Regions from separate parts of the Streptomyces sp. ME02-8801-2C genome, predicted to be linked through region 2. Evidence: riboswitches for the same ligand, from Rfam matches in the RefSeq annotation. Region 2 holds a riboswitch; each other region holds the start of a gene.

Region 1 (7,233 bases), on a different contig from region 2:
CCCGCAGAGCGGACGAACCCCGTGGGGCCCGCCGCTCCGCGGGGTTTCGCCGTCAGCGAGCAGGTCTCGCGGCCCCTCGCGCGGCACTCTGTACGTCCTGTACATTTTTTACGGAAGCCATTGAGGAGGCGCACGCCATGAACGACATCGACGTCCCGTCGGCCCGCCATGTACTGCCCGAGTTCACCGAACGCACCAGCTCCGGGTCCCGGACGCTGGATCCGTACTCGAAGCTCCTCGAGGAGCGGATCGTCTTTCTCGGGACCCCGGTCGACGACATCTCGGCGAACGACGTGATGGCACAGCTCATGCATCTCGAATATCTGGCGCCCGAACGGGACATCTCGCTGTACATCAACTCCCCCGGCGGCTCGTTCAGCGCGATGACGGCGATCTACGACACGATGCAGTTCGTCACCTGCGAGGTGGAGACGATCTGTCTGGGCCAGGCGGCCTCCGCGGCGGCCGTACTGCTGGCCGCAGGAACGCCGGGCAAGCGCAGCGCGCTGCCGGGGGCCCGGGTGATGATCCACCAGCCCTCGCTGTCCGAGCCGATCCAGGGTCAGGTGAGCGATCTCGCCATCCAGGCCCAGGAGTTGGCCCGGGTCCGTAACCTGCTGGAAGAACTGCTCGTACGGCACACCGGCCGGAGCCCGGAGCAGGTCGCCGCAGACATCGAGCGGGACAAGATCCTGGATGCCCAGGGCGCGCTGGAATACGGGCTGGTGGACCGGATCGTGCCCAGCCGCAGGTCCTCGGACCCCGCCCCCGGCACGAGGTGAGCCCACCGATGCTTCCGCCCGAACTGCCTCCGCTGCCCGCTCTGACGCGCGCGGAGGGCGAGTTGATCGACCGTTACCTCGAAGTGGCCGATCTGCTCGGCCGTATCAACCCGGCGTATCACGGGGACACGTACCGCGGACTGCGGGCCGCGCAGGCACTGGTCGCCAAGGCGGTCGCCCTGCGGGACGCGCTGGAGTTGATGCATCAGCGGGGCGAGGCGGAGGTCCACGCGGATACGCTGGCGCGTGCGCTGCGCGTCCTGGACGGGGAGCGCCGCACGGCGCGTGTCATCGTTCCGCGTGAGCCCGCCAGTTGACGCATCCGGTCTGCCGGTCCGTACCGGGCGCGCCCAGGTGCCCCGGTGACGCGCTTGTCCAAAACGGGCCGGGAGACGGCCGAAAGCCATCCCCCGTTCGGAGTAGACGAAGGTCCGCCGATTAGACCGGCCGAGTTGCTCGACACGCGCGGTCGACATGCGGAATCGAGGCGTTTCGGCCCTGGTCCGAGGGTGCGCGACCCCATCGAAAGTCGTGCCAGGGTACGGGTGTCCACCCGAACGGGTCAGCGGTGAGTAACGCCACAAAGCCCCGATTCCATTGGGATTTTCCCACTTCCATGAGCCAAGATCCCTTCCTGACGACAAGCCCCCGCCACAAGCGGCGGGGCGATCCGGGCGGACGCCGAGTCCTGCCGCCGCCCGGATGACCGGTCGACAGATGTGCATCGGCAGGAGTGGAGGACCCAAGCACGACGGGTCGCCGGAACGGTCACGCCATGACCGGGCCGAGCAGCCCTTGGGGTGAAGCCGCGTCAGCGGCCGGGCAACTTCGCCAGCCCGAATCCGACAGGTCATCCTTCACAGGCGGCTGACGAAGGGTTGCGCATGTCTGCGCTCAATCGTGTCCCGTCGATGATGACCCGGGCCGGTACGGTCTCGGCTCTCACCCTCGCCGCTGTGGGCGGCGGTCTGGTGCTCCCAGGCGTCAACACGGACGCCGCGGCGGTCACACCACAGACGAAGGCACTTCAGATCGCGGCCTCCAAGAAGGGCTCCCCGTACAAGTACGGGGCCGCGGGACCGAAGAAGTTCGACTGCTCCGGTCTCACGCAGTATTCGTTCAAGAAGGCGGGCAAGTCCCTGCCGCGTACGGCGGCCGCCCAGTACAACAGGACCAAGCACATCTCCGCCAAGAGCCGCAAAAGCGGGGACCTGGTCTTCTTCCACTCGGGCAAGAACGTGTACCACGTGGGCATCTACGCCGGGAAGGGAAAGATCTGGCACTCCCCGAAGACCGGGGATGTCGTGAAGCTCCAGAAGATCTGGACGAAGAGCGTCTGGTACGGCCGGGTCAGCTGACCTGCGCGGGGCGGGAGCGGCGGCCTGGCCTGGACCCGCCGCTCCCGTCCCGTTGCCGTTTCATCAGGCCGGGCTGCGCAGCGGACGCAGTACGTGTGCAGTGCCGCCGAACCGTTACGGCTCCTGCTGGCCCGACGCCGTTACCGGGGGCCGGACGGGGGCCGTCCACGGGAGTTCGATCGATACCGTCTTTCCGCCCTCCCGGGTGGGCCGCACGCACAGTCTGCCGCCCGCCTCCGCGGTCAGCCAGCGGATGATGACCATCCCGCGGCCGTTGTCCTGCTGGACCGCTGCGGGCAGCCGCTTGGGGAAGCGCGGGTGACTGTCCGTGACGCCGATGCGCAGGTTCTCGTCACGGTCGAGGGCGATGTCCACCGTGAAGGCGGGTGACAACCCGAAGGTGTGCTGTACGGCGTTGGTGGCGAGTTCCGAGACGATCAGACGGATGGTGTCGGCGGCTTCGGTGTCACCCCGCAGGCCCCATTCCGCCAGCACATCGGCCACATACGCGCGGGCGGCGGAGACCGAGGCGGGATCGCTCGGCAGAGTGACGGATGCTTCCAGATGGTCTGCCATGGCGAGGTCGTCCCTTTCCCACGGAACCGGAGCCCGACACGGAGCGGCTGGTTCGAGTACGGTCCCGGACTGGTGCTTCGCGCCAGACTGCCATTCCCGCGCCGGTCACGGGGTGCGATCCACCAAGATGTGCATATATCTGTCGCTCGAAGCGGTGAACTCTGCGACCCCAGAGCGTATTTGCGCGGCTCATAAGGAGTAAGGAGTGGCCCATGCAGTACGGTCCCGCGGTGCGCCGCCGAAAGCTGGGTGACGAACTGCGCGCACTGCGCTCCAGGGCCGGCCTCACAAGCGGTGAGGCGGCGCGTCTGATGGGCTGGCACCAGTCGAAGGTGAGCCGCATCGAGACCGGCGCGAGCGGGGTGAAGCCGGCCGACGTACGGTTACTTCTGGACGCGTACCGGGTTCCGGAGGGCGAGTCGCGTGAACTGATACTCGTGCTGGCGGGCGGCGAGGACGGCGGCCGGCACCACTGGTGGCATGCCTACCGGGGCGTGCTGCCGCCCACCTACCGGGACTTCATCAGCCTGGAGTCGCAGGCCAGCACGATGCGCACGCTGGAGACCTCGGTGGTGCCGGGGCTGCTGCAGACCCCGGAGTACGCGCGCGCGATGACCCGGGCCGCCGTGGACGGCGTGGAGGAGACCCGGCTCGACGCACTGGTCGAGGTGCGGCTGGCCCGGCAGGACGTACTGCGTTCGGATCCGCCGCTGGCGCTGAGCGCGGTCCTCGACGAGGCGGTGCTGCGCCGTGAAGTGGGCGGTCCTGAGGTGATGACACGTCAGCTGGGGCGCCTCATGGAAGCGGCCAGACTGCCCCAAGTGCGGTTGCAGATCCTGCCGTTCACCGCGGGGGCATACATCGGCATCACCGGCCCTTTCGTTATCTTCTCCTTTCCGAGCACTTCTGACTTGGATGTGGTTGTTCTCGACCAGATGATGAGTAGCCTCTACCTCGAACGGAAAGAAGACCTCCGGGCCTACAGCGAGGCCTTCAACACCCTTCAGATCCACGCCCTTTCGCCCGAGGATTCGTTGGATTTCATCGCCGGTCTGAATCACGGCGGGTAAGGAGGCGCCATGTCCGCAATGCCTCGAAACGTACCGTCCGTCGTCGAACCGCCCGGTGTTCAATGGCTGCGCAGCAGCTACAGCACCGGCGCGAACAACTGTGTGGAGACGGCCCGTCCGGACACCGGAGTCCGGGCAGGTCGGCTCGCCGTACGCGACTCCAAGAACGTGGCGGGGCCCGTCCTGCTCTTCTTCCCCGAGAGCTGGAAGGGCTTCCTCACCGCGTTGAGGTGATCGCCCAAGGACGCACGGCCGCGGTTCGCCGACTCATGGTCGCGTGTCACTGATCAACGACCCTGTGGATCTACACGTCTACGGTCGGTTCTCGCCGATCACCTGTACCGCACGCGCGATCTGTTCCTCGGCCAGGTCCGCGCGGGCGGTCAGCCGCAGCCGGGACACTCCGTCGGGCACGGACGGCGGACGGAAGCAGCCCACGCCCACGCCGGCGGCCCGGCAGTCGGCCGCCCATCGCACGGCCCCCTCCGGGGAGGGTGCGCGCACGGAGACGACGGCCGCGTCCGGCCGTACCGCCGACAGCCCTTGTGCGCTCAGCCTGGTGTGCAGCTCACGCGCCACCGCACGCGCCCGTGCGGCCCGTTCGGGCTCGCGGCGCAGCAGGGTGAGGGCCGCGAGGGCCGCGCCCGCCGCCGCCGGGGCGAGGCCGGTGTCGAAGATGAACGTACGGGCCGCGTTCACAAGGTGCTCGATCACCCGAGCGGGGCCCAGCACGGCGCCCCCCTGGCTGCCGAGCGACTTGGACAGCGTGACCGTCACGACGACGTCCGGCGCGCCCGCGAGCCCGGCCGCGAACGCCGACCCCTGCCCGCCCTCGCCCAGGACTCCCAGCCCGTGCGCGTCGTCGACCACCATCCCCGCGCCGAACTCCCGGCAGGCGGCGGCGAGTTCGGCGAGTGGTGCCGCGTCCCCGTCGACCGAGAAGACCGTGTCGGACACGGCGACGGCCGACCCGCTGTGGGTGCCGAGCGCCTTGCGGAAGGCGTCCGGGTCGGCGTGGCCGACGACCTGGGTCGTGCCCCGGGCCAGTCGGCAGCCGTCGATGAGCGAGGCGTGGTTGCCCGCGTCCGAGACGACGAGGGAGCCGTGCGGTGCGAGCGCGGTGACCGCGGCGAGGTTGGCCGCGTATCCGGAGGAGAAGACCAGCGCGGCCTCGAATCCGCAGAAGTCGGCCAGTTCGCGTTCGAGTTCCGCGTGCAGTTCGGTGCTGCCGGTGACGAGCCGCGAGCCGGTGGCACCGCCGCCCCAGCGCCGGGCGGCCCGGGCCGCGCCCTCGGTGACCTCGGGGTGGCGGGCCAGGCCCAGATAGTCGTTGCTGGCGAGGTCGAGGAGCGGCGAGTCGGCGGGACGCGGGCGCAGGGTCCGTACGAGTCCGGCGCGGCGGCGCGCCTCGGCCTGCTCGTCGATCCAGCCGAACGCCATGAGTCCTCCGCGCAGCTACGTGTTGTAGGCAGTGAACAGACCCTAACCTCACCCTCTGACACCCATGATGTGGCAATACCCACATCCGGTTTTGTCAAGCAAGGAAAACGCCCAGGTCAGATGCTATATCACGTCCTCTCGGGGTGATCGTCTCTCACTGCACGGACCGGCCGCGCGCCCAGGCGGAGCCGACGCGAGTCAGTGGCTGCTGCTGCGCGACCGCACAGCGAAGCGCCTGTAACCGGCGCACCACCAGCAGCCTCACTTCAGGAACGCGTCAGTCGCCCAGGTCGCCGTCGAGGCAGTCCTGCACCGGCCCGTACAGGCCGCGAGGAACGAGCCTGTGGCCCTCTGACGGCGCTTGGGTTCTAACGGTCCTCGCAACACCCCAGACGAAGCGGTGCGATCGGCTTCGAGACCCGGAAGAACCGCGAGGCCAGTGACGGGAAGAGGCCGGTTCCGGGAGCGGGCCGCATACTCCCATCTCATGGAGCAGGGCTACAGCACTCGGGAGGCCGCACGGATCGTCGGTACCAGCCTGCGCACGCACTCTCCTGGGCGGGCATCGTCGCCGGCCTTCTCGACCTCACCGGCACCGCGCCGACAGGCCGCCATCGACGGGGAGGCAGACTCCGTTGACGTAGGCCGCCGCGGTCACCGGCATCGGGTTCATCGGGTCGCCGTAGACCGCCGTCCTGTGCGTGGTCGTCACGATGTGTCAACCAGAAACTGCCGCGACATCTCCATGTCAGGAACCGGAGCAGCCGCTCGTTGAAGAGGTCGGGCTTGTTCATGTGCGGCTCGTGACCGCTGTTCTCGAACATCGAGTAGCTGCCGCGCTGGACCTGCTGGGCGAACCACTCCATTCCCTCATCGCATCGGCCGGCGCAGAAAACCGGTGCTCCGCACGACTGTTGGCAGACGAGAAGTACCGGTGAATCCCGCTCGGAGAGAGGTCTGATGAGCATCGTTGGTTGGACATACACATCTTTTGACTTCGAGGTGCTGTTCCCTGAGACGGACCGCATCGAGGCGCCGCTGGCCGAATGCGGTCCGGTCGGAGTCGCCGTGGTTTCGCTGATCGATGTTGATCACGCGGTACCGAGCGGAGCCTGTGGGAAGGGGTCCGCTGAGCGAGGCGCACCCGCACCCGGCGGCCGAACCGGCGGACGAATTACGTGTATGTGCCTTGCAGTTGTTCGCACCGGTTCGCCGTGACAAGGGCAGAGTCACGGGTGGCGAAGCCGTCCGCCGGGAAAGGGGCCACGGACGCACCGCGCCGAGGCCATCAGCAGGTCGTGGTCCAGCTCGACGACGAGCATCTCGTCACCCTCGGTCGAGCGGGTGATGCCCATGATGCCGTCGTTGCGTCCCACCGTTTCGTCGACGGGTCCGGTGACAAGAGCCTGGCCAACGGCATACATGGGCGCGGGCCGGGTTCTCGATCGCCCGGGAAACCGGCTTCGGCCAGTACCAACTGACCCTCAGCGTCACGGATCGACATTCCCACCTGGGTCGTCACTGGCCGGCGCAACCCGTACTACCACGCTCGAGAGCGACCACACCGCGGTCGACACCCTCGCCGACTACACGGTCTCCGCCTGGATGAAGCTCGACTCGGCGGACAACCCCGCCACCGCCATCTGCGAGGGGACCAGCCAGCACCAGGCGTTCTACCTCGGCTACGACCGGGGCAACCAGGGCTGGATGTTCCAGACCACGACCACCAACGACGAGAACTCCGACTTCCCCACCGCCGAAGGAGACAACAACACCGGCCCCGTCAACACCTGGACCCATCTCGTCGCGACCTACAAGGCACCCGTCGCCGGTGACTCCACCACCGGTGTCATGGCCCTGTACCAGAACGGCACCCTGATGGGGACGGCCGCCAACCTCAGCCCCCAGTACGACTCCTCACTCCCCCTGACCGTCGGCGGCTGCGTCAACAGTGCGGCGGCCACGACCCCGTACATGGTGTTCCCCGGTTCCGTGGCCGACGTCCAC
Region 2 (7,233 bases):
CGTACGGCGGTGGCGGCCGGGTTCGGCCTGCTGCGGCTGGCCGGAGCACCCTCCTTGGGGTGGCTGGACGTCAAGACGTCCGCGGACGTCGAGGTGCCGGTCATCGAGGCCGCCGTGGACGAGGAGCTCGCCCGGTTCGCCGCCGACGGCCCCACGGCCGAGGAAATGGAGCGCGCTCAGGCCCAGTTGGAGCGCGAGTGGCTGGACCGGCTCGGTACGGTCGCGGGCCGCGCCGACGAACTGTGCCGCTTCGCGGTGCTGTTCGGCGACCCGCAGCTCGCGCTGACCGCTGTGCAGCGCGTGCTCGAGGTGACGGCCGAGGAGGTCCAGCAGGCCGCCAAGGAGCGACTGCGCCCCGACAACCGCGCGGTGCTCGTCTACGAGCCCCTGAGCGCCGACAGCGACACCGACACCGACGAGGAGGCGGCCAAGTGACCGAGCTCGCCACGATGGAGTTCCACCCCCAGCCCCAGGCGGGCGAGGCCAAGCCCTGGGCCTTCCCGGCCCCCGGGCGGGACACGCTCGGCAACGGTCTGACGGTCCTGCGGTGCCATCGCCCCGGCCAGCAGGTCGTCGCCGTCGAGGTGCTCGTCGACGCCCCCCTGGAGGCCGAGCCCGCCGGTCTCGACGGAGTGGCCACGATCATGGCCCGGGCCTTCTCCGAAGGCACCGACAAGCACTCCGCCGAGGACTTCGCCGCCGAACTGGAGCGCTGCGGCGCCACCCTCGACGCGCACGCCGACCACCCCGGCGTCCGCCTCAGCCTCGAAGTCCCCGTGTCGCGACTGCCCAAGGCGCTCGGTCTGCTGGCCGACGCCCTCAGGGCGCCCGCCTTCACGGACAGCGAGATCGAGCGGCTGGTGCGCAACCGGCTCGACGAGATCCCGCACGAGACGGCCAACCCGGCCCGCCGCTCCGCCAAGCAGCTGTACAAGGAGCTGTTCCCGGCGGCCTCACGCATGTCGCGTCCGCGCCAGGGCACCGAGGACACGGTCGCCAAGATCGACTCGGCGGCCGTACGCGCCTTCTACGACAGCCACGTCCGGCCCGCCACGGCCACCGCGGTGGTCGTCGGCGACCTCACCGGCATCGACTTGGACGCGCTCCTCGGCGACACCCTGGGCGCCTGGACGGGCACTTCGGCCGAGCCGCGGCCGGTGCCGCCGGTGACCGCCGACGACACCGGCCGGGTCGTCATCGTGGACCGCCCGGGCGCCGTGCAGACCCAGCTGCTCATCGGCCGCATCGGCGCCGACCGGCACGACCGGGTCTGGTCCGCCCAGGTCCTCGGCACGTACTGCCTCGGTGGCACCCTCACCTCCCGTCTGGACCGTGTCCTGCGCGAGGAGAAGGGCTACACCTACGGCGTGCGGGCGTTCGGTCAGGTCCTCCGCTCCGCTCCGGACGGTACGGGTGCCGCGCTGCTCGCCATCAGCGGCTCCTTCGACACCCCGAACACCGGTCCCGCCCTCGAGGACCTCTGGAAGGTGCTGCGCACGCTCGCGGCCGAGGGGCTCACCGACGCCGAGCGTGATGTCGCGGTGCAGAACCTGGTCGGCGTCGCCCCGCTCAAGTACGAGACCGCGGCGGCCGTGGCGAGCACCCTGGCCGACCAGGTCGAGCAGCACCTGCCCGACGACTACCAGGCGACGCTGTACCGCCAGCTCGCGGCGACCGGCACCGTGGAAGCCACCGCGGCGGCCGTCAACGCCTTCCCGGTCGACCGGCTGGTGACGGTCCTCGTGGGCGACGCGGCGGAGATCGAGGCGCCCGTCAGGGCTCTCGGCATCGGCGAAGTGAGCGTCGTACCCGCCGAGTAGAGACACCGTCCGCAGAGGCGTCGTAGACGTCGTAGACGGCAGGGGCCCGGTGACGGAAGCGTCACCGGGCCCCTGTTTGTCCATGTTGATGCGCAAGTTGCCCGTATTGATGGAGAGGTTGACAGTCTGCACTGTGGCATGTGCGACAAAACCCGTGATCGGTTTGTTATTTGAAAGTAGTCGCGCTTAGCGTCTGTCCGGCTGTCCGTCACGCAGTGCGCCGCAGTCGCGGCACCGGACAGTCATCGCCGAGTCCCCGTACGGCGCGAGCCAGGGGAGCCGGGGACCCACGTTGTGCAGTCCCTGGGGTGAATCGGACGCCCGCGCGTGCCGCGAGGGAGCCCGTAGGAGACCTTCCTGCTCCGAACCCGTCAGCTAACCCGGTAGGCGAGAAGGAGGAAAGGAACAACCACTACATGGCGTTCACCCGCGCCACCGGGAAGCACCGTCGTCCCAGCCGCCCCAGCCTTGTCAACCGTACGACCGCTCGCGCGGCCAGCGTCGCGGCCCTCGCGACCACCGGCGTCGTGGGCGCCCTCGCCGCCCCGGCACTCGCCACGGAGTCCGCCGTCGAGCAGACCGGGCTCACCCCGGTGATCTCCATCGGTGAGTCGCTCGCCGAGCAGATAGACGCTCAGGCCGCCGCCCAGGAGCAGGCAGCCGAACAGGCCGCCGCCGAGAAGCGGATCGAGGCCGCGGAGAAGCGGGCCGCGGCCGCCGCCAAGAAGCTGGCCGAGGAACGCGTCAAGCAGGAGCGCGAGGTGAAGGCCCGCGCCGCCCGTGAGGCCGAGCGCAAGCGCCTCAACGCCTTCGTCGCCCCGATCTCCGGCTCGTACATCTCCACCGGCTACAAGGCGGGCGGCGCCGTCTGGTCCTCCGGCAGCCACACCGGCGTCGACTTCCACGCCGCGTCCGGCACCACAGTCCACGCGGTGGGCTCCGGCACGGTCGTCGAGGCCGGCTGGGGCGGGTCCTACGGCAACAACATCGTGATCAAGATGATTGATGGTACGTACACTCAGTACGGTCACCTGTCCTCCATCAATGTCTCCGTCGGCCAGACGGTCACCCCGGGCCAGCAGATCGGCCTCTCCGGGGCCACCGGCAACGTCACCGGTGCTCATCTTCACTTCGAGGCCCGCACGACCCCGGAGTACGGCTCGGACATCAACCCGGTCGCCTACCTCCGCTCGCACGGCGTGAACGTCTGACACCTCTTCGCATCACTCGTCGTGGCCCCGGCTCCTCCAGCCGGGGCTTTCGGCGTTTCGGGGTGTCCTGTGTCCAAAAAATATCCACGGATTCCGGCCTGCCGTCGGAAATTCCGGTTCTCTGCAATAGAGTCACTGAACACACGTCAATCGTCGACGTTTCACGGGGATTAAAGCGGAGGTCGGACATGCGTATTCCGGCGCACTCGGTATGCACGGCGATCCGGGACGACATCGTCGCCGGTGTCTACGAGCGCGGCAGCCGGCTCACCGAGGAACTGCTCGCCCGCCGGTACGGCGTCTCGCGCGTCCCCGTCCGCGAGGCCCTGCGCACCCTGGAGGCCGAGGGCTTCGTGGTGACCCGGCGGCACGCGGGCGCGTGCGTCGCGGAACCCACTGAGCAGGAGGCCTCCGACCTGCTGGAGATGCGCATGCTCCTGGAACCGCTGGGCGCCTCCCGGGCCGCCCAGCGGCGCACCGAGGCCCATCTCAAGGTGCTGCGCGGCCTGGTCAGACTCGGCCAGGAGCGGGCCAGAAGGGGCAACAGCGAGGATCTGCGCTCCTTGGGGGGCTGGTTCCACGAGACGCTCACCCAGTCCTCCGGCAGCCATGCCCTGGCCTCGACGCTCACCCAGCTGCGGCACAAGATCGCCTGGATGTACGCGGTGGAGGCACCGCCCAACCCCGTCGAGTCCTGGGCGGAGCACGGGGCGATCGTGGACGCGGTGGCGCGCGGCGACGGCGAGCGCGCGCGGGCGGTCACGGCACTGCACACCGAGCGGGCGACCCTCGCGCACCGGCTGCGCTTTCCGGGCGACGGGGACCGTCCGGATCGTGTGAGGACTTCGCAACATCCCGTAAACATGATGGGCCTGCGTCATTAACACGGGCGCCGTATACAAAGAGGGTTGAATTCGCGGGGGATTATTTCTGCTGCCCGTGACCGGGAATTACGAAGGGTCCGCCCGATATTCGGGCGGGCCCTTCGACGTGTGCGGGTGGTGCATTTCGGGTGACGTTCGCCGCCACCGTCGACCGAGGACCCCGCAGGGTTCCTCAGACCGTTTCGGGAAGTTCCTCGAGTCCCTCGGCCACCAGCTTCGCCAGACGGTCGAGCGCCGCGTCGGCGCCCTCCGCCTCGGAGGCGAGGACGATCTCCTCGCCGCCCTGGGCACCCAGGCCGAGGACCGCCAGCATGGAGGCCGCGTTGACGGGATTGCCGTCGGCCTTGGCGATCGTCATGGGGACGCCGGCGGCCGTGGCCGCACGGACGAAGATGGAGGCGGGGCGGGCGTGGAGGCCCTCCGCCCAGCCGACGTTGACGCGGCGCTCAGCCATGTGATGCTGCCCTTCACTGTCTCAGGGTTGTCTAGACCATTGTTCCATAGCGTGAAGCGTGCCGGGAAGCGGGCACTGACCCGTCCCGGAACCGCGTTCGAACCCCGGCCTGGGCCCGACTTCGGTCCCCACAGACTGCCCTGCGACGTTGTCGGACGCGAGCCGTACTCTGGGGCGCATGCAGAACTCGTCGGACCGGCACGAGTACCCCGCCCACTGGGAGGCGGACGTCGTCCTGCGCGACGGCGGCACCGCCCGCATCCGCCCCATCACCGTGGACGACGCCGACCGGCTGGTCAGCTTCTACGAACAGGTTTCGGACGAGTCGAAGTACTACCGCTTCTTCGCGCCGTATCCGCGTCTGTCCGCCAAGGACGTCCACCGCTTCACCCACCACGACTTCGTGGACCGGGTGGGGCTCGCGGCCACGGTCGGCGGCGAGTTCATCGCCACCGTACGCTATGACCGGATTGATGCCGACGGACTGCCCGCCTCCGGTCCCGCCAACGAGGCCGAGGTCGCTTTCCTGGTGCAGGACGCGCACCAGGGCCGGGGCGTCGCCTCCGCCCTCCTCGAGCACATCGGTGCTGTCGCCCGGGAGCGCGGGATCCGCCGCTTCGCCGCCGAGGTGCTGCCGGCCAACACCAAGATGATCAAGGTGTTCACGGACGCCGGCTACACCCAGAAGCGCAGCTTCGAGGACGGTGTCGTACGCCTGGAGTTCGACCTGGAGCCCACCGACCGTTCGCTCGCCGTGCAACGCGCGCGTGAGCAGCGGGCTGAGGCGCGCTCCGTACGGCGTCTGCTCGTCCCGGGCGCCGTGGCCGTCGTCGGCGTGGGCCGCGCCCCCGGAGGTGTCGGCCGCAGCGTCCTCGACCACATCAGGGACGCCGGTTTCACCGGTGACCTGTACGCGGTCAACAGCGCCTTCCCGGCGGACCAGAAGGACATCGACGGAGTACCGGCCCACCGGTCGGTGCGCGACATCGCGGGCCCCGTGGACCTGGCCGTCGTCGCCGTTCCGGCCGCGCACGTCCCCGATGTCGTCACCGAGTGCGGTGAGCACGGCGTGCAGGGGCTCGTCGTGGTCTCCGCCGGGTACGCGGAGAGCGGCCCGGAGGGACGCGAGCGACAGCGTGAACTCGTACGGCACGCGCGTACGTACGGGATGCGCATCATCGGCCCCAACGCCTTCGGCGTCATCAACACGGCTGAGGACGTCCGGCTGAACGCGTCACTCGCCCCGGAGATGCCGAGGCCCGGCCGGATCGGCCTGTTCGCGCAGTCCGGTGCCATCGGGATCGCGCTACTGTCCCGGCTGCACCGGCGCGGCGGAGGCGTCACCGGCGTCACCGGTGTGTCCACCTTCGTCTCGTCCGGCAACCGGGCCGACGTGTCCGGCAACGACGTACTCCAGTACTGGTACGACGACCCGGACACCGATGTCGTCCTCATGTACCTCGAATCCATCGGCAACCCGCGCAAGTTCACGCGCCTCGCTCGGCGCACGGCGGCGGCGAAGCCCCTGGTGGTCGTGCAGGGGGCGCGGCACAGCGGCGCCGCTCCCCAGGGCCACGCCGTACGGGCCACGCGGCTGTCGCACGCGACGGTGTCCGCACTGCTGCGCCAGGCCGGGGTGATCCGGGTGGACACGATCACCGAACTGGTCGACGCGGGGCTGCTGCTGGCCCGCCAGCCGCTGCCCGCCGGGCCCCGGGTGGCGATCCTCGGCAACTCGGAGTCGCTCGGACTGCTGACGTACGACGCGTGTCTGTCCGAGGGACTGCGGCCGTCGGCCCCGCTGGACCTGACCACGGGGGCCTCGCCGGAGGACTTCCACCGGGCGTTGGCCCAGGCGCTGGCGAGCGACACCTGCGACGCGGTCGTCGTCACCGCGATCCCCACCGTCGGGGAGGCCGGCGCCCGGGACGCCGCCCTGGCCGAGGCGCTGCGGTCGGCCGCGGCCGAGGTGCCCGGGAAGCCGGTGCTGGTGGTTCACGTCGAGCTGGGCGGGCTGGCGGAGGCCCTGTCGGCCGCGGCCAGCACCGCGCCGCATGCGAGGCAGTCGTCCCCCGCGCCGGCGTCGCAGGCCCCGGCGTCCGCGCCCGTACCCACCGCCGCCCCCGGCTCCGGCTCGCGTCTGATCCCCGCCTACCCCGCGGCCGAGCGTGCCGTGCGGGCCCTCGGGGAAGCCGTGAAGTACGCCCAGTGGCGGCGGGAGGCCGCCGAGCCCGGCAAGGTCCCCGGCTACGAGGACATCGACGAGAAGGCGGCCGCCGACCTGATCGGCGGGCTCCTCGCGCGCGGACAGGGGCTCACCCTCGGTACGGACGAGACGTGCGAGCTCCTCGGGACCTACGGCATCCCGGTGCGCGGCGCCCTGCCCGCCCCGAGCCCCGACGAGGCCGTGACCGCCGCGCGGAACATCGGTTACCCCGTCGCCCTCAAGGCCACCGCCCCGCACCTGCGACACCGCGCCGACCTGGGCGGCGTACGCCTGGACCTCGCGGACGAGGAGCAACTGCGGCGGGCGTACGCCGAACTGACCGGCCTCTTCGGCAGCCCGGACGAGGTACGGCCCGTCGTCCAGGGGATGGCACCGCGGGGAGTCGACACCGTCGTACGGGCGGTGATCGACCCGGCGGCCGGCGCGGTGCTCTCCTTCGGGCTCGCCGGGCCCGCCTCCCAGCTGCTCGGGGACACCGCGCACCGGCTGATACCGGTCACCGACCGCGACGCGTCCTCGCTGATCCGGTCGATCCGCACGGCACCGATCCTCTTCGGCTGGCGCGGCTCCGCACCGGTCGACACCGGGGCGCTGGAGGAGCTGCTGCTCAGGGTGTCGCGGCTCGTCGACGACCATC
Region 3 (7,233 bases), on a different contig from region 2:
GTCGTGGTCTTGCCCGAGCCGTTGGGCCCGAGGAAGCCGAAGACGCTGCCCGCCGGGACGGTGAGGTCGAGAGCGTCGACGGCGAGCTGTCCGCCGCGGTAGCGCTTGGTGAGGGCGCGGGTGACGATGACCGCGTCGTCGTCCCGGTGCGCCTCTTCCGGCTCCGCGGCGGACGGTTCCTCCATGGGCTCCCTCAATCGTCGTGCCTCTACTCGGTTCCCCTACGGCGGTTCCCCTAAGGGAGTTACTTGGCCGCGTTCGCCGCCTTGACCAGGGCGTCCTTCGTGACCGCGCCGACGTAGACCTTGCCGTCGTCCGTCATCAGGGCGTTGACCAGGCGGGTCTTGAAGACCGTGCCGGAGCCGAAGTCGCCGGAGACCTTGTCGCCGAAGGAGCCGAGGAAGCCGCCGAACATCCCGGCGTCGGACGAGGCGTCGCCCGACGGCATGCCGCCTTCGGCACCGGAGTCGAACACGGCGATGGAGTTCCAGCCCTCGCCGATGACCTTGCCGCCCTCGCCGGCGCCGTCACGTTCGGAGCCGTTCGCCCACCCGTGACCGTCAGGCCCCATGAGGCCCTCGTCGAACTCCTCACCGAATTCCTTGCCGAAGTCCTTCCCGAAGTCCTTGCCCGGCGCCTCGTCGGCCTTGCCCGGGCCGCCCTCCTCCGTGACCTTGGTCCCCTTGGGCGGGGTGAAGTCGAAGGTGGAGGCGGCGGGCTTGGCGAAGTCGACATCGACGAACCCGGCGTCCAAGACGGCGGCCCCGCCGCTCGCCGGGGTGAGCGTGAACTTCAGCGGCGTCCCGGTCTTCGAGTCGACGGCGACACTGATCGCCCCGACCGTGGAGCCGGACTCCTTCGGCTTGATGACCAGCTTGTACGCGTCCCGGCCGGCGACGTGGGCCGTCCCGTCGACGGTCACTGAGGTCGTGTCGTCGACCGCCTTCAGGGCCTCCTCGGCGAGCCGACCGGGCGTGGCGGGCACGTCGTCGCCGGGCAGAACCCGGTCCTTGCCCTCGCCCTCACCCTTCTCGTGCTTGCCCGCGGATTCGGGGGCCGTCGCGTGGAACGCCTCGTTCGACGCGCTGTCGTACGCCCACACCTCGTCACCGTTGTGGATCACGCTGTACTCGGCGGCCTTCTCCAGCAGAGAGATCTTCTGCTTGTCGGGTCCGTCCAGGGCGACGCGTACGGTGTGCGTGCCGGAGGCCAGTTCGAGAAGCTTGGCGCTCGGATCGGCGGCCGAACCCGAGCCGTCGGAATCCCCGCCGAGACCACCGCCCGACAGCAGCCCGCTCTCCAGACCGCCGAGGTCGGGCAGCCCCAGATCCGTACTGATCTTCACCGTGCCGGACAGCTGCTGTACGTCCGAGGCGGCGATCTTCTCGATGAGTTCCTGCGCGCTGATCTTCGGCAGATCGGGGTCACCGGAGCCGGCGAACGCCGGTACCAGCCCGATCGTCGCGACCGTCAGACCGATCACCACGGCCGGGGCGGCGTAACGCGCGGCCTTGCGGCGCCGGGACGGCACGTCCTCGGCCTCGATCCCGGCCACGGTGTCGGCCTCGATCCGGTTCCCCGCCTTGGCCTCTTCGTACGGTGCCATGTGTGCCTTACCTCCGTCGTCGGCGGCGGCTGTCCGTCCCACACTCTGTCCACCCTGAGCCGCCATTCTCACCCGAACCGGTGAGGAGTGGTGGTTTCCATCTCACCAAATCGGAGGTGGGGAATCGTCAGACCTTGGGCTCAACTCCACGTACTGCCACGGGATGACATGGGGGCACCTCGCGTCCCCTGACCCGTAGGGGACACCCGCATTTCCAGCCCGTCCGGCGCTTGAGGACGAGCGCGTTCAGCGCGGAGAGGGGTCTGGGGGCGCAGCCCCCAGGGACAGGATGGGACGGGTAAGGGCGGCGGGGGCGAACCCTCACCCGGCCCGATGCACCACCGCGTCGCACATCTCCAGCAGCGCGGCCTTCGCATCGCACTCCACCAACGGCGCCAACGCCGCCCGCGCGTCCTCCGCATACCGCACCGTGTCCCGCCGAGCCTGCTCCAGCGCCGGATGCACCCGCAGCCGGGCCAGGGCCTCCGCGTGCCGCGCGTCGTCACTCAGGTCGGAGTCCAGCAGCTCACACAGCGCGATGTCCTCGGCCAGCCCCAGTCGAGCCACCCGCTCCCGCAATCGCAGCACAGGCATCGTGGGAATGCCCTCGCGCAGATCCGTCCCGGGCGTCTTCCCCGACTCGTGGGAGTCGGACGCGATGTCCAGCACGTCGTCCGCGAGCTGGAAGGCGACCCCGAGCCGCTCCCCGTACTGGGTGAGCACATCCACGACACTGTCGTCGGCACCGGACATCATCGCCCCGAACCGGCAGGCCACCGCCACCAGCGATCCGGTCTTGCCGCCGAGCACGTCCAGATAGTGCTCGACGGGGTCCCGCCCGTCCGACGGCCCCGCGGTCTCCAGGATCTGCCCGGTCACCAGCCGCTCGAACGCCTCCGCCTGCACCCGGACCGCCTCGGGCCCGAGGTCGGCGAGGATGTGCGAGGCGCGCGCGAACAGGAAGTCCCCGGTGAGGACCGCGACGGAGTTCCCCCAGCGCGTGTTGGCGCTGGGCACCCCGCGCCGCACCTCGGCCTCGTCCATGACGTCGTCGTGATACAGCGTCGCGAGGTGGGTCAGCTCCACCACCACCGCGGACGGCACGATCCCCGGCGCGTGCCGGTCCCCGAACTGCGCCGCGAGCATCACGAGCAGCGGCCTGAACCGCTTACCGCCCGCCCGTACGAGATGCTGCGCGGCCTCCGTGATGAAGGGGACCTCGCTCTTGGTGGCTTCGAGCAAACCTTCCTCGACAGCCGCCAATCCGGCCTGGACATCGGCTTCGAGAGCCTGGTCCCGCACGCTCAGCCCGAACGGCCCGACGACGGTCACGAGGGATCTCCTGTCTGCTGTGTCTACTGGCGGTCACACGGTGTGTCGATAGGTCGCTGCCCTCACTCGAGTCAGCGTATCCGGTCACGTTTCGATCACCGCGAGCGCCCGCCCGTCCAGGCCGGGCGGTATCGGATCACGACCGGAATGTTTTTGATCAGTCCAAAGCATGGACATTTATAAGCACACCGCGCCCCACACTCCACACCTCGCTGCCGCGATCCTCACCGGAACAACGCACGACCCCTTCCGGCGACCGACACATACCCCAAAACCCTCGAAACACCCCAAACCCACCACTCGCCCCATCATCACCACATCTACCCCCCACCCGTGATTCGAGTCACGTCGCCAATCAGCCCACACCCCCTCCTCCCCGCAAACTTCCCGTTCACAAAGGCAAGTTACTCCCTCACTCGCCCTTTACTATTTGCCCGTTTTATCCCCAACGGGCGGACGATATGAGTAAGTCCTGCATTTCCGCCCCTTGTTCCACCCGTGTGCTCTCGCATACGTTTCGCGCCACACCGGGCGGATCGCCGAATCCTGCCGCCGCCCGTAGAGCAGCAACCACCCACCCACATGTGACTCACGCAGGCAGGAGCGGGGGACCCAGGTAAGCCGCCGGTCCGGACATCGACACCGGAGCGGCTAGGGGTGAAGCCGCGCGCCGCAACGCGCCCGGCCGGGCATCTCCCGCCCGAACCCGACAGCTCACCTCGTAGGCGCCGGAGAGGACTCACCATGCCCGCACGAGGTCAGCACAACCGCGCGAGAACCCTTCGCCGCCCGCTCGCACTCACGCGCACACTCGCCATCACCGCGACGGCCGCCGCAGCCCTGGCCATCCCCTTCCTGACCGCGACGACGGCCTCGGCCGCCCCGTCGGCCGCGTCGTCGGCCGCGTCGTCGGCCGCGTCGTCGGCCGCGTCGTCGGCCGCGTCGTCGACGACGTACTACGCGAACAACCTGGACGGCTGGATCCGCGAATCGCTCGACATCATGGCGCAGAAGGGAATCCCCGGGACGTACGACGGCCTCTACCGCAACATCATGCGCGAGTCGTCGGGCAACCCCTACGCCATCAACAACTGGGACTCGAACGCGGCAGCCGGCACCCCCTCCAAGGGGCTCCTCCAGGTCATCGACCCGACCTTCGCCGCGTACCACGTCGCCGGAACCTCGTTCGACCCCTACGACCCGATCGCCAACATCACCGCCGCCTGCAACTACGCGGCCGCGCGATACGGATCGATAGACAACGTGTACGGGGCCTACTAGGCCGACCGTCCCTGCCCGGGTGGGGCGGGCGTCCCCTGGGCCAGACCCACGACGCCCGCCCCACCCGGGCCCATTGCCGCCTACCCGGGCCTACTGCCGGCCGACCCGTGTCGCTGCCGAGGCCGATGCTGGTGCCACTGCAGGTGCCGACCCTGGTACCGGCGCCTCCCAGTCCCCCCAGCCCTTCCCCCGCCCGAACAACCGCTCCAGCACCACCGCGATCCCGTCGTCCTCGTTCGAGAGGGTGACCTCGTCCGCAACCGCCTTGAGCTCGGGATGGGCGTTGGCCATGGCGACACCGTGGGCCGCCCAGTCGAACATCGGGATGTCATTGGGCATGTCGCCGAAGGCGATGGTGGCGGACGAGGACAGCCCGAGATACTCGGCGGCCAACGCGAGCCCCGTCGCCTTGGTGATGCCGCATGGCTGGAGTTCGACGGTGCCGGGCCCCGACATGGTGACGGTCGCGAGCGAACCCACCGCTCCACGCGCCGCCGACGCCAACTCGTCGTCGGACAGCGACGGGTGGCGAAGCAGCACCTTGCTGATGGGCGCGGCCCACAGATCGTCCCGGCACGGCACCTGTACGGCGGGCAGCGTCGGGTGCGGCATCAGGTACCCGGGTTCGATCAGCGTGAGCCCGTCGACCCCGTCCTGATCGACGGCGGCGTACAACTGCCCGACCTCGGCCTCGATCTTGCCGAGCGCGGTCTCCGCCAGCTCCCGGTCCAGGGTCACCGACCACAGCAGCCGGTCCGCGCCGGCGTCGTACAACTGCGCTCCCTGCCCACACACCGCGAGCCCCCCGGCACCGAGGTCGTCGAGCAGCGGCCGGACTCTCGGCGCGGGGCGACCCGTCACGACCAGATGACGGGCACCGGCGGCCGTGGCGCGCGCCAGGGCGGTCCGTGACCGGTCGGAGAGCGTGTCGTCGGCGCGCAGGAGCGTTCCGTCAAGATCCGTGGCGATAAGTGCGTATGAGGTGGGAGCGGGCATGATCCAGAGAATACGGATCGTTCGACCCCTCGGCCGCCGCCCGAACCGGACGAGGTTCGCCGTCCCGGCAGCAACAGCCCCGGCGCGTGGGCCAGTTCCTGCCGCGGACACCGCCCCGGGAGGCCACGATCAGCACGACAACTCGATGCGGTGAACCCCTGGTTCACAAGATCGAGCGAGGGCCCAGCCCCCACACACATATCCGGCACCGACCCTCGGCGTTGCCCGGCTCACCGCCAGCTCCGTGCGCAGCTCGTGCCCGAGGAAGTCCATCGCGGCGCTGTCGACGCGCTAGCCGGTCGCGGCTATGACATGGTCGGCCGACAACTCCCGCGTACGACCGCCGAGTTCGCGTACGGTCAACACCGGCCGGCCCCCGACGAAGCTCACTCCGCTGCCCGAACGGCCCACCTCCAGCGCTCCCTTGGCCTCCGTACCCCCGGTTGCTCCCGCCCGGACGATCCGCGCGACCTCGCTCACCTCCACCTTCCCCTCGAACCGGTCGCGCAGCCGCCACGCCCCGAGGGGTCCGAGGACGCGCCGCACGAGGTAGTGACGGGCCCGGGCGGGGAGGTAGCGGTAGGGATGCGGATGGTAGGTGAGGGCCCACAGCGACCAGGCGTTGCCGGAATCAGTAGCTCCAGACGACACCCATCAGGACATTACGAACTCTTTAGACACTGGGGACACTGCCCTGAGCCCGCAGCTCACCCGTAACCTGTGGCGCGACCACATGACCACACGACACGACCCCCAGCCCGCGGCCGCGGACGGATCCGCGCCGCACCAGCCATCCAGACGGCCACGACAACGGCCGTGCCCGACAACTGGCTTCGACTGACGACACACGAGAGCGAGGCAGTACCCCATGCCCCCCTTCGATGTCCCCGAGGGCGACCTCTTCGGCCCGCACAACCTGCCGTACGGCGTGTTCTCCCCGGCCGGCTCCACGGACCGCCGGGTCGGCGTCCGTCTCGGCGACCACGTCCTGGACGCCGGTGCGGCAGCCGCCGCGCTCGGCTCCCCCTATGTCTCCGTCCTGGCCCGTCCGACCCTCAACCCGCTTCTCGCCGCGGGCCGCACGACCTGGTCCGACATCCGGCGCGCCCTCACCGCCTGGGTCACCGTCCCGTCCCACCAGGAGACGGTCGCCCCGCTCCTGCACCCCCTGTCCTCCGTGACGCTGCACCTCCCCTTCGAGGTCGCGGACTACGTCGACTTCTACGCGTCCGAGAACCACGCCCGGAACGTCGGCCAGATGTTCCGCCCCGATGCCGCCGACTCGCTGACTCCCAACTGGAAGCACCTGCCGATCGGTTACCACGGCCGCTCGGGCACGGTCGTGGTCTCCGGCACGGAGGTCGTACGCCCCTCGGGCCAGCGCAAGGCCCCCACCGATCCGGTGCCGCTCTTCGGCCCGTCGGTCCGCCTGGACATCGAGGCGGAGGTCGGCTTCGTGGTGGGCACACCGTCGCCCATGGGCAGCCCCGTGGCCCTGTCCGACTTCCGCGACCACGTCTTCGGCCTCTGCCTCCTGAACGACTGGTCCGCCCGCGACCTCCAGGCCTGGGAGTACGTCCCGCTGGGCCCGTTCCTCGGCAAGTCCTTCGCCACGTCCGTCTCGGCCTGGATCACCCCGCTGGACGCCCTGGACGATGCCCGGGTTCCGCCGCCCGCCCGGACCCACCCCCTGCTTCCCTACCTCGACGACGCCGAGGAGGAACCCGGCGGCTTCGACCTGCGTATCTCCGTCGCCGTGAACGGCCACACCATCTCCGAGCCCCCTTTCTCCAGCATGTACTGGACGGCCGCGCAGCAACTCGCCCACATGACCGTCAACGGCGCCTCCCTGCGCACCGGTGACCTCTACGGCTCCGGCACGGTCAGCGGCCCCACCGAACGAGAACGCGGCTCCCTCCTCGAACTCACCTGGAACGGCAGCGACCCCATCGACCTCCCCACCGGCAAGCGCACCTTCCTGGAGGACGGCGACGAGGTCACCCTCACCGCCTGCGCCC
Region 4 (7,233 bases), on a different contig from region 2:
ACCGGCACGGTGCCCGCCGGGACGCGCCGGATCCGGTCCTCCTTCCGCAGCGAGGCCTTGGCGAACTCGATCATGGCGCCGCCCTCGGGCCTCGGCGTACCCGCCGGATTCTTGAAGACACCGTCCGCGAAGTGCGGCGATCTGTGGATCCGCGCCAAGCGCTCCCCACTCGGTTCCGCGCCGAAGGCCTCGGGCCGCAGGGCGCGCAGCCCGGAACTCGGAGAGGGAAATCCGGTCACGGTACCTCCAGGTGGAGTCGGTCAGACATTCCATTATGGTCGCCCCGTCCGACACTCCCGTGCCGCCTGTGTAGCGGCCGGGTCTCGGCAGGGAAAAACCTGGGTTTCCGCACGGCGGACCAAGACTCCGAACGGCCGCCGGGTGGCTACCCGACGCGGCCGGACTAATACCTTACGTGTGCACACCCAGGGCCCAACTGAACGGCGAGTCAGTATATTGCCCGCATGGCAACCCATCAGGGCGCTCCCCTGCTCTCCCTCACCTGGACCGATCACCTCACCGGCCGTCAGGGCTTCCTCGTCGTGGACAGACTGGTGCGGGGCGTGTCCAGCGGCGGCCTGCGGATGCGCGAGGGCTGCACCCTGGACGAGGTCACCGGACTGGCCCGGGGCATGACCATGAAAGAGGCCCTGCACTACAACCCCGAGGGCCGCTACATCCCCCTGGGCGGCGCCAAGGGCGGCATCGACTGCGATCCCCGGGACCCGGCGGCGTACGGCGTGCTGGTTCGCTACCTGCGCGCGATGCGACCGTACGTCGAGAGTGTCTGGACCACCGGCGAGGACCTGGGCCTCACCCAGGATCTCGTCGACCGGGCCGCGGCCGAGGCCGGGCTCGTGTCGTCGATCCAGGCGGTCTATCCGCTGCTGGACGACGGGATCGCGGCCCGGAAGCGGCTCGCGGACGCGTTCGCGACCGAGGTGGACGGGATCGGCCTCGACGAGCTGGTGGGCGGCTGCGGGGTCGCGGAATCCGTGCTCGCGGCGCTCGACCGGGCCCGGGTGCCGCATGCCGGGACCCGGGTCGCCGTGCAGGGGCTCGGCACGATGGGCGGGGCCACGGCACGCTTCCTCACGCGCGCGGGCCTCACCGTGGTCGCCGTCGCCGACGTCAAGGGCACGATCGTCAACCCGGCGGGACTCGACGTCGAGGCGCTGCTCGCGGCCCGGGACTCCTACGGCACGGTGGACCGCGCGGTGCTGCGCCCCGACGACCGTGAGCTGCCGGGTGAGGCCTGGCTGTCCGTGGCAGCGGAGGTGCTGGTGCCGGCGGCGGTCTCGTACGCCGTCGACCCGGGCAACCAGCGGGAGATCGCCGCGCGTTGGATCGTCGAGGCCGCCAACATGCCCGTGCTGCCGGAGGCCGAGGAGCTGCTCGCCGCGCGCGGCATCGTCGTACTGCCGGACGTGGTCGTCAACTCCGGGACGAACGCCTGGTGGTGGTGGACGCTGTTCGGGGACATCGGCGCCGACCCCGAGGAGGCCTTCGCGTACACCCGGCGGTCGATGCGCGCCCTGATCGACCAGGTGCTCGCGCGCGCGGAGACAGACGGGACGACTCCGCGTGCGGCGGCGCACGCGATCGTCGAGGACCGGCTGCCGGTGATCGCAGAGCGGTTCGGCTGGTACCGGTAACGGCGTGGCGGAGTCCGACGGAGGGCCGCTGTCCCGTGAACAAGCCGTATGGGCGTGGATTTACGGGCATTGCCGGACCTGGCCCGACATCGTGTCCGGCGGCGGATTAGTGTGGCCGGGTGGCAAGGGTGCGGTTGAGCGTGGCCGAGCGGCGCGAGGAGTTGTTGCGGGCCGCCGTCGAGCAGATCGAGGCGCGGGGCGTGGCGGCGGTGCGGATCGCCGACGTGGCCGCCGTGCTCGGGGTGAGCAACGCGCTGGTGCTGTACCACTTCTCGACCAAGGAGAAGCTGGTCGCCGCCGCTTTCCGGTACGCGGCCGAGGCCGATCTCACCCACCTCGGCAAGCTGCTCGGACGCCGGTCCCCGGCGCTGCGCCGACTGCGGTCCGCCGTGCGCTGGTACGCGCCGACCGGTCAGGCCAAGGGCTGGCGACTGTGGATCGAGGGGTGGGCGGCGTCCCTGCGCGACCCCGCGCTGCGCGAGGTCGCCGGTGATCTTGACCGGCGCTGGAAGGCCGCGATCACCGAGGTCATCACGGAGGGGGTGGCCGCGGGCGAGTTCGAGTGCCCCGACCCCACAGGCACGGCGCTGCGGCTCACGGCGCTGCTGGACGGGCTGGCCGTCCAGATGACGGCGTACGACGGGGTGTCCCGGGCGCGGGCCGAGCAGTGGGTGGACGCTGCGCTGGCTGGGGAACTGGGGCTGGAACGGGGGGCGTTGACCGGGTCCAGGTGAGTGATGTGGTCGTCCGCCGGGGGCTGCGCCCCCAGACCCCCCTTTCGGCCTGGACGGCCTCGTCCTCAAGCGCCGGACGGGCTGGTTGTGCCCGCCCGGCGCTGAAAACCGTGCTGCAAACCGCGCTGAGAACCGCACTCAGAACCGCGCTGAAAGGCGGCAGCGCTCACGCGACCCGGCCGATGCGGCTCTTGATGTCGTCCGGCGACAGATGCCCCTTCGCCGTCACGTAGTCCCCCGACGACTCGCCCCGCAGTCGCCGCCCGATCCACGGGACCAGGTACTCGCGGGCCCAGTGGACGTCGTCGCGGCGGATCTCCAGCGTGCCGCGCGGCGGCAGCACGGGCCACGGCTGGTCGGGGTCGGCGGGGATGTCCAGGCCGAGGACCTGCCCGGCGCGCAGCGCCACGCGCGTGTGCCCCTCCGGCGACAGATGCAGCCGGTCGCCGTCCCAGGCCCTGCGGTCCTGGATGGTCTTGAGGGACCACAGGTCGAGCACGGGACAGTTGTACCGGTCGGCGATGGCCCGCAGATGCCCGTTGTACGTGGCGATCTTGCCGCGCATGTGCTTCAGCACCGGGACGTTGCGGGTGTCGAAGCCGGTCGTCACCATGACCGTGCCGACCGCCGAGGTGAGGCCGATCACCGCTCGTTCGAAGCGCTCGGCGACCTCGTCCGGGTCGCTGCCGGGTCGGATGATGTCGTTGCCGCCCGCGCAGAAGGAGACCAGGTCCGGCGCCTGTTCCCTGGCTGTCGGAAGCTGCTCGGCCACGATCTGGTCGAGCAGCCTTCCGCGTACCGCCAGGTTCGTGTAGTCGAAGTCGCCCTCCGGGCGCCGGTCCGCGAGAAGTACGGCGAACCGGTCGGCCCAGCCGACGAAGGCCCCGTCCGGGCCGGGGTCGCCGACGCCTTCGGTGAAGCTGTCCCCCACCGCCACGTACGACCCGATCACTGCTCTGCTGTCATTCTTCGAATCGTCTGCCACAACAGAGCATGATTCACCTTCCGATGTGAGCTACGCGACCGTAGGAAGGGCTTGACTGGCGGTGAGATAAGCCACTCGTCAAGTATTGGTCAACTCGGAATAATGGGAAGACGCAGCTCACGGACGCTGAAGTCGGAGATCCGGAAGTGGCTCCACGTCGTACGGAAGGCGAAGTGCCCATCCGTGTACGGCTCCGGGTCGCTGTAGTCGAAGACGAGCCGCCCGTTGATCCACCATTGGACCGTCGAACCGGCCGAGACGATCCGCACCCCGTGCGGTTCGTTCGGGACCAGGAGCGGCTCCGGGTAATCGTAGATCAGGGGGCGCACCCCGGCCTCGCCGACGTAACGGCGCAGCCGGGTCGTGGTGTTGGTGTTGGCGCCGTAGCCGACGTAGTACGTCCTGAGGTAGTCGTACTCGGCGAGGGCGCCGCCGCGCGTGGTGGCGAAGAGGTCGTCCGGGGAGCGGACGTCGACGGCGTTCCAGAAGTTGTTCAGGTCCGAGACCCGGTCGTTCGCTCCGCCCGCCGAGACGGGTGTCGCCGTGTACTCGATGACGTACGGACCGCGCAACCTGCGCTTGAACCAGATGGTTGCGCCGCTCGGCACGTCGACCTCCAGGACGCCTCGGGCCGCCGTGACGCTGCCGCCGTCCTGGAGTTCGACGGCCCACTGGCCGAGACCGCGGCGGAAGTCGTCACGGGCGAGGAGGCGTCCGCACGCGGCGGCACTGGCACTGGTGGCCGGGGCGAGCGCGGTGAGAGCCGCGCCTGCGGCGAGGGCTCCGAAGGCTCTGCGAGTGGTCGTCACGAGGCGGCTCCTTGAGGCAGAAAGCGCTTGCACGGATAGGGAGTTGACTATCACACCCGCACGCGCGCGCGTGAACGCGTCGAAGGCCGGACCCGGGAATCGGGGTCCGGCCTTCGACGGATGTCCTCGCCGCGAACGTTCGTCAGCCGACGGCGACGCCCTTCGAGCGGAGGTACGCGACCGGGTCCACGTCGGAGCCGTAGTCCGGGGTGGTGCGGATCTCGAAGTGCAGATGCGGTCCGGTGACGTTGCCGGTCGCGCCGGACAGGCCGATCTGCTGACCCGCGGTCACGGACTGCCCGGCCGAGACGGAGAGCTGGGAGAGGTGGCCGTACTGCGCGTAGTAGCCGTCGGCGAGCTTGATGACGACCTGGTTGCCGTACGCGCCGCCCCAGCCGGCGGAGACGACCGTGCCGGCGCCGACAGCCTTGAGGGAGGTGCCGGTCGGGACGACGAAGTCGACGCCCGTGTGGTAACCGCTGGACCACATGCTGCCCGACACGTGGTACCCGGTGCCGATGGTGGCACCGGCCACGGGGAGGTTGAAGCCACTGGAGCTGCTGGTGTTGGTTGCCTCGGCCGCCGTCGAGGTCGCGGCCGTCGCGCTCTCGGCGGCCGGCTGGGTGGCCTCCGTCTGCGAAGACTTCGAGGAGCTCGAGGACGCTTCCGCAGAGCCTGAGCTCGAGGTGGGCGACGAGGTCGACGCGGCCTTCCTGCCGATCGACAGCTTCAGACCGGGGTGGATCAGGCTCGGGTCGGCGCCGATGGCGGTGCGGTTGTCCGAGTAGAGCTTCTTCCAGCCGCCGGTGACGCCCTGCTCCTGGGCGATCTTCGCGAGGTAGTCGCCGGCCCGGACGGAATAGGTCCGGGACTTCTTCGAGGCCTTTTCCGACTTCGCGGAAACTGCCTCGGCCGCAATGGAATTCGCGGTTACCGAAAGGGACGACACGGACTGAGTCGCGGACTCCGCCGTGGCCGCGTGGGCGCCGGTGGCTCCCAGCAGCGGAAGAGCGAGAGCCGCTCCGCCGGTTCCGGCGACGGCTATCGAGCGGATGAAGCGCTGGGACTTCGGACGGCGGTGCTTACCCTTCGCGGGCATGGCGAATTCCTTCTCCGTCGCCTGCGAGGTGAGCTGTCGGGTGCGGACTGGAGATGTCCGGTCACGCCTGGACGTGACTTGACCCCAAGCCTGTTCCGGAGACCGGAGCAGGCGTTCTACCTGTGGGTCCCCCGCTCCTGCCGTTGTCGGGTGGTCGAGACGGGATCCGGGCGGCGGCAGGATTGGGCGTCCGTCCGGATGGGTGGCGAACGTAAGCGACCAAGACGCACGGAAACAAGCTTGGGGTTCCCTGTGTGCGGGTTTTCTGTGATCCACCCCAGAATTCCCGGTCACGGTCCGTGAATTATGGATCTTTCCGTCGCGTGAACACCCTTAAAAGCCGCCGAAATTACGTGCACATGACGGCGACACACGGTCACGAATATGACGCTGCTCACTCGCCCGATTCACAGGAGCCCGCATTCCGAAGCGAGTTGGAATCAATGCTCCATAACGGACAGAAGCATCAGATGCGACGCAAGCGGAAAACTGCCGCATCGAGGTCACCCTTGAGTCCGGTTCGCAAGCCATGGTGCAACAACACGGCACCTCTGTGGATTTCACCCGTTTCACGGCATTCGTATGTCGCCGACGGGTCGATTCCCCGCAGCCGCAGCGCCGGTACCGGCTCGCCGTGGTGCTGCGCCTGGAGCCAGGCGAGGACGACGGTCTCGTCCCCGAGCACGTACTGCACCGCACTCAGCCCGCCGACCGGGCGCCGCAGCCGGTGGAGGTCGCCGCGCTGCACGACGGGCCGGATCTCCTTGTAGAGCCCCACCCACTCCCCGGCCTCGGCCAGCTCCTCCTCCGTCCACGTCGTGAGGTCACCGCCGACGCCGAGCACCCCGGCCATCGCGCTCACGAACCGGAAGCGCAACGAGCTGACCCGGTCGTTCAGCTGGGTGTTCGGGCTGTCCGTGACCCAGGCGGCCATGACCCGCGCCGGATGGATCTGGCTGAAGCCCTCCTGGATGGCGAGGCGGTCCAGCGGGTCGGTGTTGTCGGAGGTCCACACCTGGTCCGTACGGGCGAGGACACCGAGGTCGATCCTGCCGCCGCCGCCCGAGCAGGACTCGAAGGCGACGTCGGGATGGGCCGCCCGCAGCCGGTCGAGGAGGGCGTACAGCCCGTGCACATGGTCGACCCACAGGCGCTGCGGGTAATCCTCACCGGGCCAGCCGGCATCGCTGAAGCAGCGGTTGAAGTCCCACTTCACATAGTCGATGGGGGCGCTGGAGAGCATGGCGTCGAGCTGCTCCCAGAGGTACTCCCGGACATCCTCGCGGGCAAGGTTCAGTACGAGCTGGTTGCGGAACTCAGTCCGCTTGCGTCCCTGCTGGAACTGCACCCAGTCGGGGTGCGCGCGATACAGGTCGCTGTCCGGGTTGACCATCTCGGGCTCGACCCAGATGCCGAACTGCATCCCCAGGGCGTGCACGTACTCGGCGAGCGGCCTCAGCCCCGACGGGAAGCGGTCCGGGTTGGGCGTCCAGTCGCCGAGGCCGGCCCGGTCACTGGTGCGGGCGCCGAACCAGCCGTCGTCCACGACGAACAGCTCGACGCCGATCGCGGCGGCCCGCCGGGCCAGCGTCCCCTGCTGCTCCTCGGAGATGTCGAACTCGGTGGCCTCCCAGGAGTTGTAGAGCACGGGCCGGTCCTGGTCCGCGCCCGGTACGACGAACGCGCGCTGGTACGCGTGCCACGCCCGACTCGCCCCACCGTGCCCGGAGTCGGTCCACAGCCCCGCGAAGACGGGCGTGGTGAAGGACTCGCCCGCCGCCAGGCGCAGCAGCCCCGAGTCGTCGTATCCGGCGCCGCCGGTGACCTGCACGCGCGCGTCGGGCAGCTGGGCGACGGCGATCCGCCACGACCCCGACCAGCCGAGCGCGCAGGCGTAGACCTCGCCGCGTTCCTCGGTCGCGTCGGTGTCGAGCGCCACCCAGGGCAGATG

What was found. A riboswitch is a leader RNA that binds a small molecule or an ion and turns the genes downstream of it on or off. The one in region 2 is predicted to bind cyclic di-AMP.
Positions count from the first base shown of each region.
Region 1: linked by a shared signal. The riboswitch ahead of PV396_RS12940 (C40 family peptidase) and the one ahead of PV396_RS02455 (M23 family metallopeptidase) in region 2 are both predicted to bind cyclic di-AMP.
Region 3: linked by a shared signal. The riboswitch ahead of PV396_RS20375 (transglycosylase SLT domain-containing protein) and the one ahead of PV396_RS02455 (M23 family metallopeptidase) in region 2 are both predicted to bind cyclic di-AMP.
Region 4: linked by a shared signal. The riboswitch ahead of PV396_RS06560 (LysM peptidoglycan-binding domain-containing M23 family metallopeptidase) and the one ahead of PV396_RS02455 (M23 family metallopeptidase) in region 2 are both predicted to bind cyclic di-AMP.

Region 1 is NZ_JARAXP010000003.1:893,381-900,613, forward strand. Features, by position in the region: gene PV396_RS12930 (ATP-dependent Clp protease proteolytic subunit) at 138-782, shown strand; gene PV396_RS12935 (hypothetical protein) at 791-1,099, shown strand; cyclic di-AMP (ydaO/yuaA leader) riboswitch at 1,484-1,663, shown strand; gene PV396_RS12940 (C40 family peptidase) at 1,667-2,140, shown strand; gene PV396_RS12945 (ATP-binding protein) at 2,255-2,716, opposite strand; gene PV396_RS12950 (helix-turn-helix transcriptional regulator) at 2,929-3,786, shown strand; gene PV396_RS12955 (DUF397 domain-containing protein) at 3,796-4,020, shown strand; gene PV396_RS12960 (8-amino-7-oxononanoate synthase) at 4,099-5,226, opposite strand; gene PV396_RS12965 (hypothetical protein) at 5,813-5,938, opposite strand; gene PV396_RS12970 (hypothetical protein) at 6,456-6,650, opposite strand; gene PV396_RS12975 (LamG domain-containing protein) at 6,649-7,233, shown strand, end outside.
Region 2 is NZ_JARAXP010000001.1:553,210-560,442, forward strand. Features, by position in the region: gene PV396_RS02445 (pitrilysin family protein) at 1-435, shown strand, start outside; gene PV396_RS02450 (pitrilysin family protein) at 432-1,820, shown strand; cyclic di-AMP (ydaO/yuaA leader) riboswitch at 2,057-2,225, shown strand; gene PV396_RS02455 (M23 family metallopeptidase) at 2,237-3,031, shown strand; gene PV396_RS02460 (GntR family transcriptional regulator) at 3,220-3,915, shown strand; gene PV396_RS02465 (HPr family phosphocarrier protein) at 4,088-4,369, opposite strand; gene PV396_RS02470 (GNAT family N-acetyltransferase) at 4,548-7,233, shown strand, end outside.
Region 3 is NZ_JARAXP010000006.1:59,746-66,978, reverse strand. Features, by position in the region: gene PV396_RS20390 (ABC transporter ATP-binding protein) at 1-185, opposite strand, end outside; gene PV396_RS20385 (DUF2092 domain-containing protein) at 245-1,606, opposite strand; gene PV396_RS20380 (polyprenyl synthetase family protein) at 1,928-2,938, opposite strand; cyclic di-AMP (ydaO/yuaA leader) riboswitch at 3,514-3,679, shown strand; gene PV396_RS20375 (transglycosylase SLT domain-containing protein) at 3,683-4,219, shown strand; gene PV396_RS20370 (HAD family hydrolase) at 4,310-5,215, opposite strand; partial or broken gene PV396_RS20365 (hypothetical protein) at 5,345-5,842, opposite strand; gene fahA (fumarylacetoacetase) at 6,084-7,233, shown strand, end outside.
Region 4 is NZ_JARAXP010000002.1:428,860-436,092, reverse strand. Features, by position in the region: gene PV396_RS06585 (MBL fold metallo-hydrolase) at 1-239, opposite strand, end outside; gene PV396_RS06580 (Glu/Leu/Phe/Val dehydrogenase dimerization domain-containing protein) at 465-1,655, shown strand; gene PV396_RS06575 (TetR/AcrR family transcriptional regulator) at 1,775-2,389, shown strand; gene PV396_RS06570 (SGNH/GDSL hydrolase family protein) at 2,556-3,341, opposite strand; gene PV396_RS06565 (DUF6250 domain-containing protein) at 3,464-4,183, opposite strand; gene PV396_RS06560 (LysM peptidoglycan-binding domain-containing M23 family metallopeptidase) at 4,326-5,282, opposite strand; cyclic di-AMP (ydaO/yuaA leader) riboswitch at 5,286-5,465, opposite strand; gene PV396_RS06555 (alpha-galactosidase) at 5,749-7,233, opposite strand, start outside.